3 regions of the Mycetohabitans rhizoxinica HKI 454 genome follow, and region 2 is predicted to be linked to each of the others. Evidence: predicted binding sites of a transcription regulator. Region 2 holds the regulator's gene; each other region holds the start of a gene.
What was found. Region 2 encodes HrcA, which represses chaperone genes, less so after heat shock. Its sites were predicted from a motif close to TTAGCACTCNNNNNNNNNGAGTGCTAA; they were not measured.
Positions count from the first base shown of each region.

Region 1: rpoH (RNA polymerase sigma factor RpoH) is a predicted target of HrcA. The motif match lies at 1,711-1,737, and genes of this name have one in related genera.
Region 3: groES (co-chaperone GroES) is a predicted target of HrcA. The motif match lies at 2,531-2,557, and genes of this name have one in related genera.

Region 1 covers NC_014722.1:2,526,746-2,532,554, forward strand. The annotation lists gene RBRH_RS11130 (DUF4440 domain-containing protein) at 554-832, opposite strand; gene RBRH_RS11135 (acyloxyacyl hydrolase) at 893-1,471, opposite strand; gene rpoH (RNA polymerase sigma factor RpoH) at 1,799-2,725, shown strand; gene cydP (cytochrome oxidase putative small subunit CydP) at 2,930-3,208, shown strand; gene RBRH_RS11150 (cytochrome ubiquinol oxidase subunit I) at 3,198-4,814, shown strand; gene cydB (cytochrome d ubiquinol oxidase subunit II) at 4,854-5,809, shown strand, end outside.
Region 2 covers NC_014722.1:423,457-429,265, reverse strand. The annotation lists gene dnaK (molecular chaperone DnaK) at 1-571, opposite strand, end outside; gene grpE (nucleotide exchange factor GrpE) at 719-1,345, opposite strand; gene RBRH_RS19730 (hypothetical protein) at 1,715-1,876, shown strand; gene RBRH_RS01865 (RNA-binding S4 domain-containing protein) at 1,848-2,255, opposite strand; gene hemH (ferrochelatase) at 2,263-3,336, opposite strand; gene hrcA (heat-inducible transcriptional repressor HrcA) at 3,488-4,507, opposite strand; gene RBRH_RS01850 (NAD kinase) at 4,626-5,525, shown strand; gene recN (DNA repair protein RecN) at 5,608-5,809, shown strand, end outside.
Region 3 covers NC_014722.1:2,287,642-2,293,450, reverse strand. The annotation lists gene RBRH_RS10030 (hypothetical protein) at 1-92, shown strand, start outside; gene RBRH_RS10025 (TonB-dependent receptor) at 339-2,468, shown strand; gene groES (co-chaperone GroES) at 2,642-2,932, shown strand; gene groL (chaperonin GroEL) at 2,975-4,618, shown strand; gene thiD (bifunctional hydroxymethylpyrimidine kinase/phosphomethylpyrimidine kinase) at 4,800-5,663, opposite strand.

The sequences.
Region 1 (5,809 bases), 650 kb from region 2:
CCTCATCGGCCGTTCGGCTTTGACCGGACCGCAAGGACGACAACAACGCAGCCCGCGCTCAACGATGAAACCTGAGATGCAGATTTTCCTACGTAAGCTTCGCCGCCCACCCGCTCGACAGCCCCGAATGGCTGCGCTGACCGTCGCGCGTTCCCGGCGCCCTTACCGCCCGGCTGGCATGCCTCGCACGGCAGCCCGCCAACCTTCGTTCGCTCCTTACCCTGACGATGCATCGACGAATCGAACGAGGCTCACCATGCAATCCGCGACCTCTACCCAGTCCACGCCGCAGACGAAAATCCGCCCGCCCCAGGCCGCCGGCTGCGCCGGCGATGCAACGCCGGACATGCGCCTGCGCTCGCGCCGATGGCCCACTCGGTCCATAGCCGACGCGCCGGTGTGAGCACCGATCTGGGTCGCACGCTACTGTTGAAAACCCAGCCCATGGCGGCAAGGAGGATGACGCCCGCCACTGCGGCGACGACCGGCACGCGGCAACCCGCTGCCGCAGTCCGCTTCCCGGCTTGCGGACACGAAGCCCGGTGGCACCGGCTCACTCCACCGCACAGCGCGTCGCATGCCAGACGACCAGACGCCAGTGCCCGTTGTCGTTTGCCTGGACCGCCGTGTAGGCAATCGGGTACACGAGTGCGCCGCTGTTGGCTTCCATCTCGATCAGCACGCGCCCGTTCACCATGCAAATATCGTGGGACAGCGGCACGATCTCCTGGCTCTGCACCTCGATCTGCCGATAGCGCCGCCGGCCGCCGACGATCGAATCGATCACTTGCTGTTGAAAGCGCTTGCGCTCCAGCCCCCGGATCGTCTCAATAACCTTGGCCGCCCTCTGTGCCTCACTTCGAACGCGAAACAGACCGTACGTGGCCCCGCTTCAGAAGTTGTACTGCAGATAAAGCTGGGTGAAATTGATACCAGGATTCGGCCGCTTGATACCGCCATTAGACACGTGTTGGAAACGAAATCCCGCCTGGTACTGCTGGCGCTCGCCGAACTGCGCGCCGACGCCGACCATGTCCGCGAACTGGAACGCCGAGGAGACGGTGAAGCGCTCGGCAATGCGCGGGTGCGTCAACAACCGCACGCCCACGCCAGCCTCGACAAATGGGCGAATCTGGCCGCTTTTCTTAATAAAGCGTACGACCGGCGTCACGCCAAACTCGCCGATATTGGAATGTACGGCGCCTTTGTCCGTGTGCCAATAGGACACATGGGCCTCGCCGACCAGTGCAAAGTGCCAGGATCCCGTATCCCACCACGTCAGGTCCGGATCCCATATTAGCGCCAGATCGCCCTTCTTGATGTGGCGGTCTCCGAGCCCGCCGCCGAGCTGAACGCCAAACCGGTCCGCGTGGGCTGCCGCACTGGCAGCCAGCGCCAGCGCCGCTAACGCGGCGCGCGCCACACGCCGCGCTGGCACTGTCGGACCGCGCTTCGTCGTGAACGGATTCATTGCTCTCCAAATGTTAAGCAAGTACTGACAACGTGGTTGGGCCGCCATTTTAGGCCGCCGCCCGGATCGCTGCTCAATACGCCTCTTTGCCGCCCTTTTCGGCTTTCTTTTCGGTTTTATGCCCGGCCCGCGCACCGGAGGAAACTTCTCTGCGCGCCGGCATGTCAATTAAAATAACTATTAGAATAGACTTATCAATAGTTTAAAGGAACCTGCGGCACCATCGGCCGTCAAACGAGTTAGCACTCGGTGAAGTTGAGTGCTAAGATGTAGCGGAATGCCGTTTGCGCGGCAGTGCATGGAGCTGCCCATAAAGGAGTGACACGAGTGAGCAACGCAATGACCCTACCGACCCCTGCAAGCCTGGCGCCGGCTGGCGCGGGTGCGCTGGCGCTCGCCTCGAAGTCGATGCTGCCGGGTACGTTGGGTAATCTCGACGCTTACATTCAGGCGGTCAACCGCATCCCGCTATTGTCGCAGGCCGACGAAACGCGTCTTGCGATCGAATACCGCGAGCAGAACAAATTGGATGCCGCACGTCAGTTGGTGCTGTCCCACCTGCGGCTGGTGGTGTCGATTGCGCGCAACTACCTGGGTTATGGTCTGCCTCACGCGGACCTGATTCAGGAAGGCAACATCGGCCTGATGAAGGCCGTCAAGCGCTTCGATCCGCGCCAGAACGTACGGCTGGTGTCGTATGCGATCCATTGGATCAAGGCCGAGATCCACGAATACATCCTGCGCAACTGGCGCATGGTGAAAGTCGCGACGACGAAGGCGCAGCGCAAGCTGTTTTTCAACCTGCGCAGCCACAAGCAGGGCATGCAGGCCTTCACACCGGACGAGATCGCAGGGCTTGCGAAGGAACTGAACGTTAAGCGCGAAGAAGTGACCGAGATGGAAACGCGGCTGGCCGGCGGCGATATCGCGCTCGAAGGGCAATTCGAGGACGGTGAGGAATCGTTCGCGCCGATCGCCTATCTGGCCGACTCGCGTACCGAGCCGACCACGGTGCTCGCTTCACGCCAGCGCGACCTGCTGCAGACTGAGGGCCTGGCCGAGGCGCTTGAATCGCTCGATGCGCGCAGCCGCCGCATCATCGAGGCGCGCTGGCTGCAGGTGCAGGACGACGGCTCGGGCGGCGCGACGCTGCACGAGTTGGCCGACGAGTTCGGCGTATCCGCCGAGCGCATCCGCCAAATCGAGGCGAGCGCGATGAAGAAGATGCGCAGTGCGCTGCAACAGTACGCGTGAGTGTTTCGTGCCTGCACGCATCGGACCCGGCTTCGGCCGGGTTTTTGTTTGCACCGCGACAAATCGCCACAATACGCGTGTGCGGGGCCGCGTCGCGGTGAAAATGCGGCGGTTTGACGCGTCGCAATAACTGCCCCTCATTACCCCCCACCTATAAAATGGGTTTCGTTGAAGTCGCGCCTACCGCGCAGCACACGAAACACTATGCTCAGCCATGACGTTCGCCACAGCACCGATACCGGCCATGCCGGCCCTGCGCAGCGCCCCGGTATGCTGGTCGCGATCCTGCGCCGCCCTGGACTAGCTCGCGAGTTGACACTGGTCGTGATGGCCAAGGTCGCGATCCTGCTCGTCTTCAAGTACACATTATTTAGTCATCCCCAGGCACCGCACATGGAACTGCCGCCGGCCCAAGTCGCGCAAGCGCTGTTGTCGGTGCCCGCATCACATCCGCCCGCTTTAGGTGATCATCATGATAAGTAGCGAAGTCGTCGACCTTTCGCGGCTGCAGTTCGCCATTACTGCGCTGTACCACTTTCTTTTCGTCCCACTGACGCTGGGTCTGTCCTGGCTGTTGGTCATCATGGAAGCCGTCTACGTGATGACTCGCAAGCAGGTCTACAAGGACATGACCCAATTCTGGGCCAAGCTGTTTGGCATCAACTTTGCGATGGGCGTGGTGACCGGCATCACGCTGGAGTTCCAATTCGGCACGAACTGGTCGTACTACTCGCACTACGTCGGCGATATTTTCGGCGTACCGCTCGCGGTGGAAGGCCTGATGGCGTTCTTCCTCGAATCGACGTTCGTTGGACTCATGTTCTTCGGCTGGGACCGGCTGTCGCGCGTCGGGCATCTGATCGTCACGTTCCTCGTCGCACTCGGCTCGAACCTGTCGGCGTTGTGGATTCTGATCGCCAACGGCTGGATGAACAATCCGGTCGGCGCTGAGTTCAATTACGAGACGATGCGCATGGAATTGACCAACTTGTTCGACGTGGTATTCAATCCGGTCGCACAGGTCAAGTTCGTCCATACCGTATCGGCAGGGTATGTGACGGCGGCGATGTTTGTGCTCGGCGTATCCTCGTGGTATCTGTTGAAGAAGCGCGACGTCGATTTCGCATTGCGCTCATTTGCCGTCGCGGCCGGCTTTGGGCTGGCCTCGACGCTGTGCGTGATCGTGCTCGGCGACGAGTCAGGTTACACGACCGGCGAAATCCAGCAAGCCAAGCTTGCCGCGATCGAAGCAGAATGGACCACCGAGCCGGCACCCGCTGCGTTCACCGTATTCGGCTTGCCGAACCAGGACGAGCAACGCACCGACTACGCACTGCGCGTACCTTACGCGTTGGGGCTGATCGCCACGCGCTCGATTGACGAGCCCGTAGTCGGGCTGCGCGATCTGATCTCTCAGAACGAGCAGCGCATCCGCAACGGTATCGTCGCGTATGGGGCGCTGCAAAAGATGAAGCAGGGCGACACGTCCGATGCAACGCGCGCGGTGTTTGACGCCCACAAGAACAACCTCGGCTACGGGCTGCTCGTCAAGCGCTATGCACCGGACGTGCTGAATGCGACTGACACGCAAATCGCCGAAGCGGCCAAGCACTCAATCCCCCCCGTGGCACCGGTATTCTGGTCGTTCCGGCTGATGGTCGGTCTGGGCATCCTGTTCCTCGTGACATTCGTGCTCGCCTTCTGGTTCTGCGCCACGCGCAGTCTGGCGCATGAGAGCCGGCGCTGGTTCCTGCGCTGGTGCGTCTGGGCGATCCCATTGCCGTGGCTCGCTGCCGAGTTTGGCTGGATCGTCGCCGAAGTGGGCCGCCAGCCGTGGACGATCGCCGGTGTGCTGCCAACGTTCTCGTCAGCCTCCAGCCTGGCGCCATCGGATCTGTATCTGAGCATCGGCGGGTTCATCTTGTTCTACACGGTGCTATTCATCGTCGAGATCACGCTGATGTTCAAATATGCAAGGCTCGGGCCGTCGTCGCTGCATACCGGCCGCTACCATCACGAGCTACCGCAGCAACATGCCGACGCAACAGCTTACGAAACCCAGCAGCTGTCTCACGCAGGGCCAGCCTGATGCCGTGGATCGAAGCCTTTGTTACTGGACAAAATTACTATGTTTGACTATCCAACTTTAAAGGTCATTTGGTGGGTGCTAATCGGCGTCTTGCTGCTCGGCTTCGCGCTCACTGATGGCTTCGACATGGGAGTCGGTGCACTGCTGCCGTTCATCGGCAAGACCGACACCGAACGTCGCGTCATCATCAACGCGATTGGCCCCACCTGGGAAGGCAACCAGGTATGGCTGATCACGGCCGGCGGCGCAATGTTCGCCGCGTGGCCGCTGGTCTACGCCGCTTCCTTTTCCGGCTTCTATTTCGCGATGCTGCTGGTGTTGTTCGCGCTGTTCATGCGACCGGTCGGCTTCGAGTACCGCGCCAAGCGCGACGATCCGCGGTGGCGCACGAGCTGGGACTGGGCGTTGTTCGCCGGTAGCGCGATTCCCGCGCTGGTGTTCGGCGTCGCGTTTGGTAACCTGCTGCAAGGCGTGCCGTTCCGCTTCGACGACGAGCTGCGCGTGAGCTACCATGGCGGCTTCTTCGCGCTGCTGAACCCGTTCGCAGTGCTGTGCGGCGCGGTCAGCGTCGGCATGCTGGTCGCGCACGGCGCCGCGTTCCTGCGCATCAAGACCGAGGGAGCAATCGCGCGCCGTGCATCGCACGTGTTGCGCATCGCGTCGCTGATCACGGTCGTGCTGTTTATCATGGCCGGCATCTTCGTGGCCACCCGCATTACCGGCTTCGAGATCACCCGCGCGGCACCGCTGGACGCGCTGGCCAATCCGCTGCTCAAGCGCGTAGCCGCTGCGCCCGGCCTGTGGATGGCCAACTACATCGCCTACCCGTGGATGATGCTCGCGCCGGCGCTGGGCATCGTGGCCGGCGTGCTCGCACTGGCGCTTGCTTCGTCGCGCTTCACTATGCTGTGCTTCATCATGACGGGGCTGCTGGTGACCGGCGTGATCCTGACCGCAGGCTTCTCGATGTTCCCATTCATCATGCCATCGTCGCT
Region 2 (5,809 bases):
TCTTGCGATCGCCCTTCCCGGATTTGTCCAGTCCGAATGCGAGCGCCGCGGCAGTCGGCTCGTTGATGATCCGCTTCACGTCCAGGCCAGCGATGCGGCCCGCGTCCTTCGTGGCTTGCCGCTGGCTGTCGTTGAAGTACGCCGGCACGGTGATCACCGCTTCAGTCACCGGCTCGCCGAGGTAATCCTCGGCCGTCTTCTTCATCTTGCGCAGCACTTCGGCGGAAATCTGCGGCGGCGCGAGCTTCTTGTCGCGCACCTGTACCCACGCGTCACCATTGTCCGCCTTGATGATCTGGTAAGGCATCAGGCCGATGTCCTTCTGCACTTCCTTCTCTTCAAAACGACGGCCAATCAGCCGCTTGACGGCAAACAGCGTGTTTTTCGGATTCGTCACGGACTGACGCTTGGCCGGCGCGCCAACCAAAATCTCGCCATCGTCCATATACGCGATAATCGAAGGCGTCGTGCGCGCGCCTTCCGAGTTCTCGATCACCCGCACCTGGTTGCCTTCCATCAGCGCCACGCACGAATTCGTGGTACCGAGGTCGATCCCGATAATCTTGCCCATTTTTACTAATCTCCTGGCTTTGATCTAGCTAGACCCGCGCAGCACGCGGTCATTCATTCACGTCTGCCCACAACGTGGGTGCAACAGCGCTGATTTCAATACCCTGGCGTGCACACGGACTTTGCCATGGCCAAACGCCGGCCGCACTCACTTAGGCGCGGCCACGGTAACCAGCGCTGGGCGCAGCACGCGGTCGGCAATCACGTAGCCTTTTTGCAACACGCTGACCACAGTGTTGGCCTCCTGCTCGGCCGGCACCATCGAAATCGCCTGGTGCCGGTGCGGGTCGAATTTCTCGCCGATCGGATTGATCTGCACGACGCGCCCCTTCTCCAGCGCGCTCGACAATTGGCGCAACGTCAGCTCGACGCCCTCGCGCACCTTCGCCAAGTCGCCGGCGTTGTCCGCCAACGCAGCCTCCAGGCTGTCAACGACCGGCAGCAGGTGTTCGGCAAAACTCTCGATCGCGAACTTGTGCGCCTTAGCGACGTCGTCCTGCGCGCGCCGCCGCACGTTCTCGGTCTCCGCGCAGGCGCGCAGGAAACTCTCTTGCAACTCGGCGATCTTGGCCTGCGCTTGCTCGAGCGCGTTGGCTTCGGCGGCGGCATGGGCCTCGCCCAATTGCCCATTGTCGGCGCCCGGCTGTGCCGCCGCGGCGTCCTTGCGCTGAGCCTCGGCCGGTTGCACCTGTGCGTCCTGCGCCGTTTGCGTGCCGTTGCCGGCGGGTTCCGTATCCGATGCGGGGCGATGCTGGCTTGCTTGCTTCTCTTCCATGATGGCCGTGGTCAATTTCAGTCAATGGTTCGATTCGGCTGTTCCCGCGCCCGGTCGGCCCAACGGGCGCCAGCACACGGGAAACCGTGGTTGCGCAATCGACATGGGGTCGCAGCAGGCCTTTTCAATAGCCCGCCGTAAAAAGTCGTGGCACAGCGCCGTATGGCGTGGCCACCGTGGCGTTGCAATATACCGTTACATGATTTTCCGCATGTGTTACACGAATTCCCGTATGTTCACCGCAAATAGATTGAGTGCCCGGCGGCGCTGACCTACACTTTGCTATAAGGCGCTTTAAGACACGTACACCCTGGATTTCGTCAATGGCGCTCGCCACCGCCCAGCCAAATGCCCGTTTCCGCCCGTGCCATGAAACTGACCTTTGCCATTGGGGTGGTCGCCGTGGTATTGATCGCGGGAACGACCGTCATTTGTATGTCCGGTGCCGTCACCGAATCCACGATCGAGTATGGCGGCGTCCACGCAACGCTCGAGTCCCTGTTCAATCCGCACCAGACAGTTTGTCCATGATGCGTCGATCGCGTTTCGTCGGCCGCCCGTGAAGCGTCGCAGCCGGCTCCCGGAAGGTCCTGCGCCGCTCCAACTCGGCCAGCCGCCGCGCGTTACCAGTCGGCGTCTCCTCGTATAGCGTCTGCGCGATCGCCGCCGGGCCGCGCACCTCACATACGCCGCGCACCTGCACTTCCCATACGATGCGCTCGATGTCGATTTGCACCATGTCGCCGACGCGCACCTCCTTGGCCGCCTTCACCGACTCGCCGCCGATGCGCACCCGGCCCTTGCCAAGCGCGTCGGCTGCCAGTGAGCGGGTCTTGAAAAACCGCGCCGCCCACAGCCACTTGTCGATGCGCAGCCGCGCGTGAGGATCGGTCGAAATCTTTAACTTCATCGGTCCCTCACGCCGATGTCGCCGCCGCGCCCTGTTGCGATGCAGCAATCGGCCACCCTTGCAAATGGGTGACGACGATCTCGGCCAGCGCGCGGATCCACGGTTGCGCATCGTTGACACACGGAATCCGATGGAACTCGCGCCCTCCCGCCCGCAAGAACGTATCACGACCCTCGATGCCGATTTCCTCGAGCGTTTCGAGGCAATCGGACGTGAAGCCCGGGCAGAACACGTCAACCCGACCGGCTCCGGCCGCGCCCAACTCCTGCAGCGTCGGTGCGGTATAAGGTTGCAGCCATTGCGCGCGTCCGAACCGCGACTGGAATGTGAGCCGGCATTCGACCTCGGTCAACCCGAGCGCATGGGCCAGCAACGTCGCGGTTTGCCGGCATTGCTCGGCATAGGGATCGCCCAAATCCAACGTGCGCTTGGGCACGCCATGAAAGCTCAACAACAGCCGATCGCCGGCCGTGAAATCGGGTCGGCCGTGCTGCTGCCAATAGTGCAGCACTTGAGACGCCAGCGCCTCGATATAGGCGGGATGGTCCGCATAATGCTTGATCGTGCGGATCTCCAGTTGATTGCGCATACGCGCCAGCGCGCAGAACGCTGCATCGAATGCGCTGGCGCTGGTCGAGGCTGAATATTGCGGATACAGCGGCACCAATAGCACCCGCTCAGCGCCGGCGCGCTTGAGTTGATTCAGCACGTTGCCGATGCTGGGTGTGCCATAGCGCATGGCATAGTCGACGAGCACGGAACACCGGCCTGCCGCCAGCCACTGCCTCAGGCCGTCGACCTGCCGCTCGGTGTGCACGCGCAGCGGCGAGCCCTCCGCCTCCCAGATCGCCGCGTACTTGCGCGCCGACGCGCGGCCGCGCAACGGCAGGATCAGCGCGCGCAGCACAATCTGCCAGAGCGGCGCAGGGATCTCGACGACGCGTGGGTCGGACAAGAACTCGGCCAAGTAGCGCCGCACCGCGCGCGGCGTCGGTGCAGCGGGGGTGCCGAGGTTGATCAGCAGCACGCCGACCCGGTGCGATGCGCTCGGCTGCGAGGGCAGCTCAAGATCAAAATGCATGAGAGGATCCGTTGAGCACCGCAATGGTGCACTTGTTATCCGATTATAACGGCCGCTCGGCATTTGCCGCCGTGGCACGGAGGCTGGAGGCTGGCCATCCGGATAGTGGCGCGGCGCGACGCATCGACTCCGGCGGACCCGCAGGCCCGCGTCAATGCTGAGACAGCGCGAATGACAGCAGCCGGGCGGTGATGTCGACGATCGGAATCACGCGGTTGTACGCCATGCGGGTCGGCCCAATCACGCCAAGCGTGCCGACGATCTTGCCATCGACCTCATACGGCGCGGTCACAACGCTCATTTCCTCGATCGGCACGAGCGTGGATTCTCCACCGATGAAGATCTGCACGCCCTGCGCATGGCTCGATACGTCGAGCAACTGTAGCAGGCTAGTCTTTTGGTCAAAGACATCGAATAGCTTACGCAGGCGCGCCATGTCGGACGACAGATCGGCCACTTCGAGCAAGTTCCGCTCACCCGAAATCAGTACGTTGTCGGATTCGTCGTCGGTTTCCGTGCTAGCGGTGACGGCGGCCTGCATCAGTTGCATCATGTCGCCGCGCAGCGCGTCGATTTCCTCACGCAGTCGGCGTCGCACCTCGTCAAACGACAAGCCCGCATAATGCGTGTTGATATAGTTGGAAGCCTCGGTCAGCTGCGACGGCGAATAGTCGCGCTGGGTCGCCATGATTCGGTTCTGCACGTCACCTTCGGGGGTGACGATGATCAGCAAGATCCGCTTGTCGGACAGCCGCATGAACTCGATCTGTTTAAACACGTGGCTGCGCCGCGGCGTGAGCACAACGCCGGCAAACTGCGACAAGTTGGACAGCACGCTGGCTGCCGCCGCGACGACCTTCTGCGTCTCGCCCGGCTTGAACTTGTCCTGCACCGCAAGCTTGACCTCAGCTTCCTGCGCGTCGGGCTGCACGGTCAGCATCGTGTCGACGAACAACCGGTAGCCGCGTGGCGTCGGAATCCGCCCGGCCGACGTATGAGGACTGGCGACAAGCCCAAGCTCCTCGAGATCGGACATCACGTTGCGGATCGTCGCCGGGCTCAGTTCAAGCCCCGAATACTTGGACAACGTGCGCGAACCGACCGGCTGACCTTCGGCGATATACCGTTCGATCAGCGTCTTAAGCAGGGTCTGGGCACGAGGATCTAACATAGCGAAAATTCTAGCTTAAATCTTGCGCGCGGCGAGGATTGCCATCGATCCGACGCGCACGGGCGAGCCAAAACACGAAGGCATACAGTTTGTCAGATACCTATGGTGTAATGCGGGCATGGAAATGGGCCAATTCAAGACCGTTGCGCTGATCGGGCGCAACAACACGCCTGGCATCGGCGAGCCGCTTGCCGCGCTCGCCGGCTGCCTGACACAACGCGGCTTTCAAATCGTATTCGAAGCCGACACGGCGCGCGAGAACGATTTGCACGCCTATCCGGCGCTCACGCCGGCACAGATCGGCGCGCGCGCTGACGTCGCCGTCGTGCTCGGCGGCGACGGCACAATGCTGGGCATCGGCCGGCAACTCGCGCCTTACCATACCCCGCTCATTGGCGTCAACCATGGCCGACTCGGCTTCATCACCGATATCGCGATCGCCGACATGAAGCAGTTGGTGCCGCAAATGCTGTCGGGCAGCCATGAGCGCGAGGAGCGCTCGTTGCTGGAGGCCCGCATCATGCGCAACGGCGAGCCAATCTATCATGCGCAGGCGCTTAACGACGTCGTCGTGAACCGCAGCGGCTTCTCCGGGATGGCAGAGCTACGCGTGTCGGTCGACGGCCACTTCATGTCGGACCAGCGCTCGGACGGGTTGATCGTGGCCACGCCAACCGGCTCCACCGCGTACGCGCTCTCGTCCAACGGCCCGTTGCTGCATCCGCAATTGCAAGGGATCGTGCTGGTGCCGATCGCGCCACACGCGTTGTCGAACCGGCCGATCGTGCTGCCCGACACGTGCCGAATCGCAATCCAGATCATCGGCGGGCGCGACGTCAACGTGAATTTCGACATGCAGTCGTTCACCGCGTTACAACTCGAGGATACGATCGAGGTACAACGCTCCAAGCACACGGTGCCGTTCCTGCATCCGGTCGGCTACAGTTATTACCGGACCTTGCGCAAGAAGCTGCACTGGAATGCGCACTCGTCGCTCGGCGAGGACGAGCCCGGCTAAGCCGGTGCCCGTCGCCGCCCGCCGGCTCAATCGCTGCCAACCCACCCAATCCGCCTTTTACGACGACCGCTTTCGTTCGCCTATGCTGCGTCATCTGTCGATCCGGGACTTTGTCATCGTCGCCTCGCTCGACATTGAGTTCGAGCGTGGCTTTACCGTTTTTTCCGGCGAAACCGGCGCCGGCAAATCCATTCTAATCGACGCGTTGGCGCTGGCGCTCGGCGCGCGAGCCGACGCGACAGTGGTGCGCATCGGTCAGAGCCGTGCGGACATCACCGCAGAGT
Region 3 (5,809 bases), 890 kb from region 2:
GTTCCTTCTCGGCGGCCTTGGCGGCAGCTGGCGACATTGCACTGTTTAGCAACATCGACGTGCCCATCGGCATGATCAGCCTGGAGTCATGAATCGGCCAGGGCCGTACCGCGACGCGCAGCATGGGCGGCGCGATGTGCATCGTTGCGGCGCTGTGACATGTGTGGTTGCGATGCTGAGTATCGTGAGTGCGTAGCGACGCGCCGTGCCTGTCATGCTATTGTGGTTGATAATGCAAATAATTATCATTAGTATTATAGTCCGTTCCAAGTGCCCGCGCTGCCCGGACGAGGGCTCTAGCGCGCCTTTTTCGCCGTAACTCGTAGGCATACTTATCAATGACGCGTAATAAAAAGACTTATCGCGCCCTGCTGATCGCCACTTTATTCGTCAGCGTAAAGTCGGGTTTTGCCCAGGACGGGGTTGCCCAGCCCGTGCTGCCCACGATTGCGGTCAGCGCGTCGGCCGAGCACGGATCATACGATGCAAGCCGTTCGCGCGCCGGGACTAAGACGGACATGTCCTTGATGGATGTGCCGCAGACCATCAACATCGTGCCACGCGCGGTGATCGATGACCAGAATGCGGCATCGATGCAGGACACGTTGCGCAACGTGCCGGGAGTCGGCTTTTCGGTCGGCGATGGCCAGCGCGATCAAATCACGATCCGTGGCTTCAACAGCATCACGGACCAGTATGTCGACGGCATACGTGACGACGCGATGTACTATCGCGATTTATCCAATGTGCAGCGGATCGAGGTCTTAAAAGGACCGGCAGCGGTACTGTACGGGCGCGGCTCGGCAGGGGGCATCGTCAATCGTGTGCTTAAGCGGCCACAAGCCGAGCCAGTGCGGGATATCGGCGTGATGCTTGGCACGCGTGGCGAGCGTCGCGGTGAAATCGACATGGGCTGGAACGTGAATGATGCGGCACGCTTCCGTATCACCGGCGCCGCTGAGAATTCGCATAGTTTTCGCGATCAGTTCGCGTTGAACCGCCAAGCAGTCGCGCCTTCGGCGCAATTCAAGCTGAGTCCGGATACGGTAGTGAACGTCGAACTCGACTACCTACACGATCGCCGCACGTCTGATCAGGGTTTGCCCGCCTATATGGGGCGGCCGGTCGATGTGCCGATCAACACTGACTACGGCTCTGCCGATGCGGCGAATAGCTCGTACAATGACGCTTTGGCGAAAAGCGCAACGGTGTCGCTCGATCACCGTTTCAGCCATTCGCTAGCTTTCCACGGCGCGCTGCGGGCCTACGATTTCTCACTGGAGCGGAAAAACTATGTCACGTTCCAGCCGATCAAGGCGGCAGTGCGCCCGACCGTCACGCTCGACCAGTCGACGCGCCAGCGGACCGAGCATGGCGTGGATGGCGTCTTTGAGTTGACGCAGCAAACGACGCTGCTCGGCATGCGCCACGACCTGCTGTATGGGATCGAACTGTCGCAGCAGCAGAAATTCGACACGATCTATGGCGTATCGAAAGTGGCAACGTACGATCTGTACCATCCACAGTTGATCGATCTACCCGGCGTGCCGCCCGGGAGGCCGGCGCGCACGAATGCTGCGACGGTCGTCGGCTTGGCCGGTGTGTATGCGCAGGATCTGATGACATTGACACCGCAGTGGAAGCTGCTCGCTGGCCTGCGCTTTGACTATTTGGATCAGATTCGCCACGATTACACGTCGTCCAACGTGAATCTTGCACGTACCGACCGCGCATGGAGTCCGCGCGTCGGACTGATCTACGAGCCGCTCGAGTGGCTGACGCTGTATGGCTCGTTCAGCCAGTCTTTCTCGCCGCTTGCCGATACCCTGATCAGCTCGGGTGCGTTCGCCAATGGTGCAGCGCTGGCGCCGCAAAAGACCACCGCATACGAAATTGGCTCGAAGTTCGACCTCGGTGGCAAGGCGACGGCTACTGTTGCACTGTTCGACATGCGGCAAACGAACCAGCAAATCGGCGATCCGGCCAACCCCGAGTATGCGCTGCCGATCGGCACTCAGCACGTACGGGGCTTCGAAGTCGGCTTTTCTGGCGAAATTGCACCAAAGTGGTCTGTCTACGCCGGTTATGCGTATTTGAACGGCACGGTTGACGGATCGCCGCAATCGACGGCGGCTGGGCTGACGCTGGCCAGCAACACGCCAGGCCTGATGCCACGCCATAGCGCGAGCCTGTGGCTCAAACGCGAGCTTCCCTACGGCTTTTACGCGGCCGCCGGCGCACAGTTCCAATCAGCGCGCTACGCATCTGCGAGCGATCAGGTCACGCTGCCTTCGTTTACCGTATTCAATTTGGGCGCCGGCTATCGCAGCAAGAAAATGGATGTGACGCTGACGCTGGACAATCTGTTCGATCGCCGCTATTTCATCTCGGCGCATGGCAATGCCGACATGTTCAACATGCCTGGCGAACCCCGTACGCTGACGGCCACGGTCAAGTGGCATCTGTAAGCACAATGCTGTGCGCTAAAGAAAATTCGGGTTCTTGAAATAGTCCTCACCCGTCCATATAATTAGCACTCGCCGCACGTGAGTGCTAACAACCCGTGCCATCAGGGCGCCTGGCTTGCCGGGTGCCAACGTTAAAAAAGCGTTCTTCAGCCTGAAACACAAAAGGAGTATGTATGAACCTTCGTCCTTTGCACGATCGCGTCATCGTCAAGCGTCTGGACCAGGAAACCAAGACGGCGTCGGGCATCGTGATTCCCGATGCAGCGGCTGAAAAGCCTGATCAGGGCGAAGTCCTGGCCATCGGCCCGGGCAAGCGTGATGACAAGGGCGCGCAGATCGCGCTCGACGTCAAGGTGGGTGACCGTGTGTTGTTTGGCAAGTATGCTGGCCAAACGGTCAAAGTCGATGGGCAGGAGTTGCTCGTCATGCGCGAAGAAGACATCATGGCGGTCGTCCAAAAGTAACGGTCGCAGTTCGGCTTTCCAAAGATTTCAAGGAGTTAGAAGATGGCAGCTAAAGACGTTGTGTTTAGCGATTCCGCCCGTGCGAAGATGGTCGAGGGCGTGAACATTCTCGCCAACGCAGTGAAGGTGACGCTCGGCCCGAAGGGCCGCAATGTCGTGCTCGAGCGCAGCTTCGGCGGCCCGACGGTGACCAAGGACGGTGTGTCCGTCGCGAAGGAAATCGAGCTGAAGGACAAGCTGCAGAACATGGGCGCGCAAATGGTCAAGGAAGTGGCTTCCAAGACCAGCGATAACGCCGGTGACGGTACGACGACGGCGACCGTTGCATCGCGCAATCGATCGTTGCGCGAAGGTATGAAGTATGTCGCCTCGGGCATGAACCCGATGGACCTGAAGCGTGGTATCGACAAGGCGGTTGCCGCCGCAGTCGACGAGCTGCGCAAAATCAGCAAGCCGTGCACGACGAGCAAGGAAATCGCGCAAGTCGGCTCGATCTCGGCCAATAGCGACACGTCGATCGGCGAGCGCATCGCTGAAGCGATGGACAAAGTCGGCAAGGAAGGTGTGATCACCGTTGAAGACGGCAAGTCGCTCGCCGACGAACTCGAAGTCGTCGAAGGCATGCAATTTGACCGCGGCTACCTGTCGCCGTACTTCATCAACAACCCGGACAAGCAAGTCGCCGTCCTCGAGAACCCGTACGTGCTGCTGCATGACAAGAAGATCTCGAACATCCGCGACCTGCTGCCGGTGCTCGAACAAGTGGCCAAGGCCAGCCGCCCGCTGCTGATCATCGCGGAAGACGTCGAAGGCGAAGCGCTTGCGACGCTGGTGGTGAACAACATCCGCGGCATCCTGAAGACCGTCGCGGTCAAGGCGCCTGGCTTCGGCGATCGTCGTAAGGCGATGCTCGAGGACATCGCGATCCTGACCGGTGGCCAGGTCATCGCCGAGGAAACCGGCCTGTCGCTGGAAAAGGCTACGCTGCAGGAGCTGGGCCAAGCCAAACGGATCGAAGTCGCGAAGGAAAACACGACGATCATCGACGGCGCGGGCGAAGCGAAGAACATCGAGGCGCGTGTGAAGCAGATCCGCACGCAAATCGAAGAAGCGACGTCGGACTACGATCGCGAAAAGCTGCAAGAGCGTGTCGCGAAGCTCGCGGGCGGCGTGGCAGTGATCAAGGTCGGCGCGGCCACCGAAGTCGAAATGAAGGAAAAGAAGGCGCGTGTCGAAGACGCGCTGCACGCCACGCGTGCCGCCGTTGAAGAAGGCATCGTGCCGGGCGGTGGCGTCGCGCTGATCCGTGCCCGCACTGCGATCGCCAGCGTCAAGGGCGAGAACGCCGACCAAGAGGCCGGTATCAAGATCGTGCTGCGTGCGATGGAAGAGCCGCTGCGCCAGATCGTGGCGAACGGCGGTGAAGAGGCCAGCGTGGTGGTCGCGGCTGTGGCGGCCGGCAAGGGCAACTACGGCTACAACGCAGCGAGCGGCGAGTACGGCGACCTGGTCGAGGCCGGCGTGGTCGATCCGACGAAGGTCACGCGCACCGCGCTGCAAAACGCGGCGTCCGTTGCTGGTCTGCTGCTGACGACTGATGCGGCGGTGTGCGAGCTGCCGAAGGAAGACGCACCGGCACCGGCCGGCATGCCGGGCGGCATGGGTGGCATGGGCATGGACATGTAAATTCGGCTCGCCGGATGGAGTCCGAGCGGCGCCCCGTGGCGGGCGCCGCTCGCCCGACTATAAAAAAACCCGCATCGCTGCGGGTTTTTTTATAGTGCGCCGACTGCTGCTGCCCGCTACCGGTCACGGTGACCAACACAGAGCGGTGTCTTGTCTCGCGTGAATGTTAGCGGGGCTCAGGTCAATGACGCAACGCGCCGGCGGGCGTGTTCGGCTTCGCAGCCGGCGGACTTTGACCTTCGTCTGTGGTGCGGGCCCAGAAGAAGCGGTCCAGCATGTATCCGCCCATGCCCGGTCGATAGGCGTGCTTGATGGCCTGGTGCACGTACTCCTGCGCCTCGCGCACTGCCTCGCCCGGGTCTTGACCATTGGCGAGCAGTGCCGTAATCGCAGCGCCCAGCGTATCGGCAAGCCCAATCAGCCGCTCGCTGCCGCGGTCCCATGCATCCTGACGGACCTGACCTTCTTCGCTGAACAACGTGTTGAGCAGTTGCGAAGGCCGCGCGTCGGTACACAACACGTATTCACAGCCCTGCTCGAGCAGGTGGGCGATGGCACTGTCGAGCGTGATCGGATCGGCATCGGCATCCGGCTGCGCCAACTGCATGAGCGTCGCCGGGTCTGCGATCAGCAACGTCGTCTGTGGCGCGAGCAGTTCCGCGATCGACTCGCGCAACTCGTCGCCGGCCAACACATGCTGCTCATCGAGCGTGAAGTCCGGAACCAGGATCAGCGGCAGATCGTCATAATCTGCAACAACTTCCGCAATTGCGCTGACAATTTCGGCCCGTGTTGTCGCGCCGACTTTAAAGGCGGCAACTGGCATGTCCTCGAGCAGCATCCGGGCTTGCGACGCGACCGCCTCGGGGTCCAGGCCGGTCACGTCGCCGGCGGCCGCCGAATCGCGCACCGCATAGCCGGTCAACACCGACACCCCATGGCAGCCGATGCTGGCCAGCGTGAGCAGGTCGGCCTGCAGGCCGGATGCGCCGGTCGGGTCCGACAGGCCAAAGGTAAGAACAATTGGAGGGGTGTCGCTGGACATGGAAGGCGTGAAGCGTTACAGGGGGATGGCGAAGGCTGCGGCATGAACCCGCGTTTTCGAATCGGCCGGCCGCGCTGCATAACCGTTGCTAGGCAGCGACGCGGCGACAAGGTACCATCGTGCCTTTCATTGTAACGGATCACTCA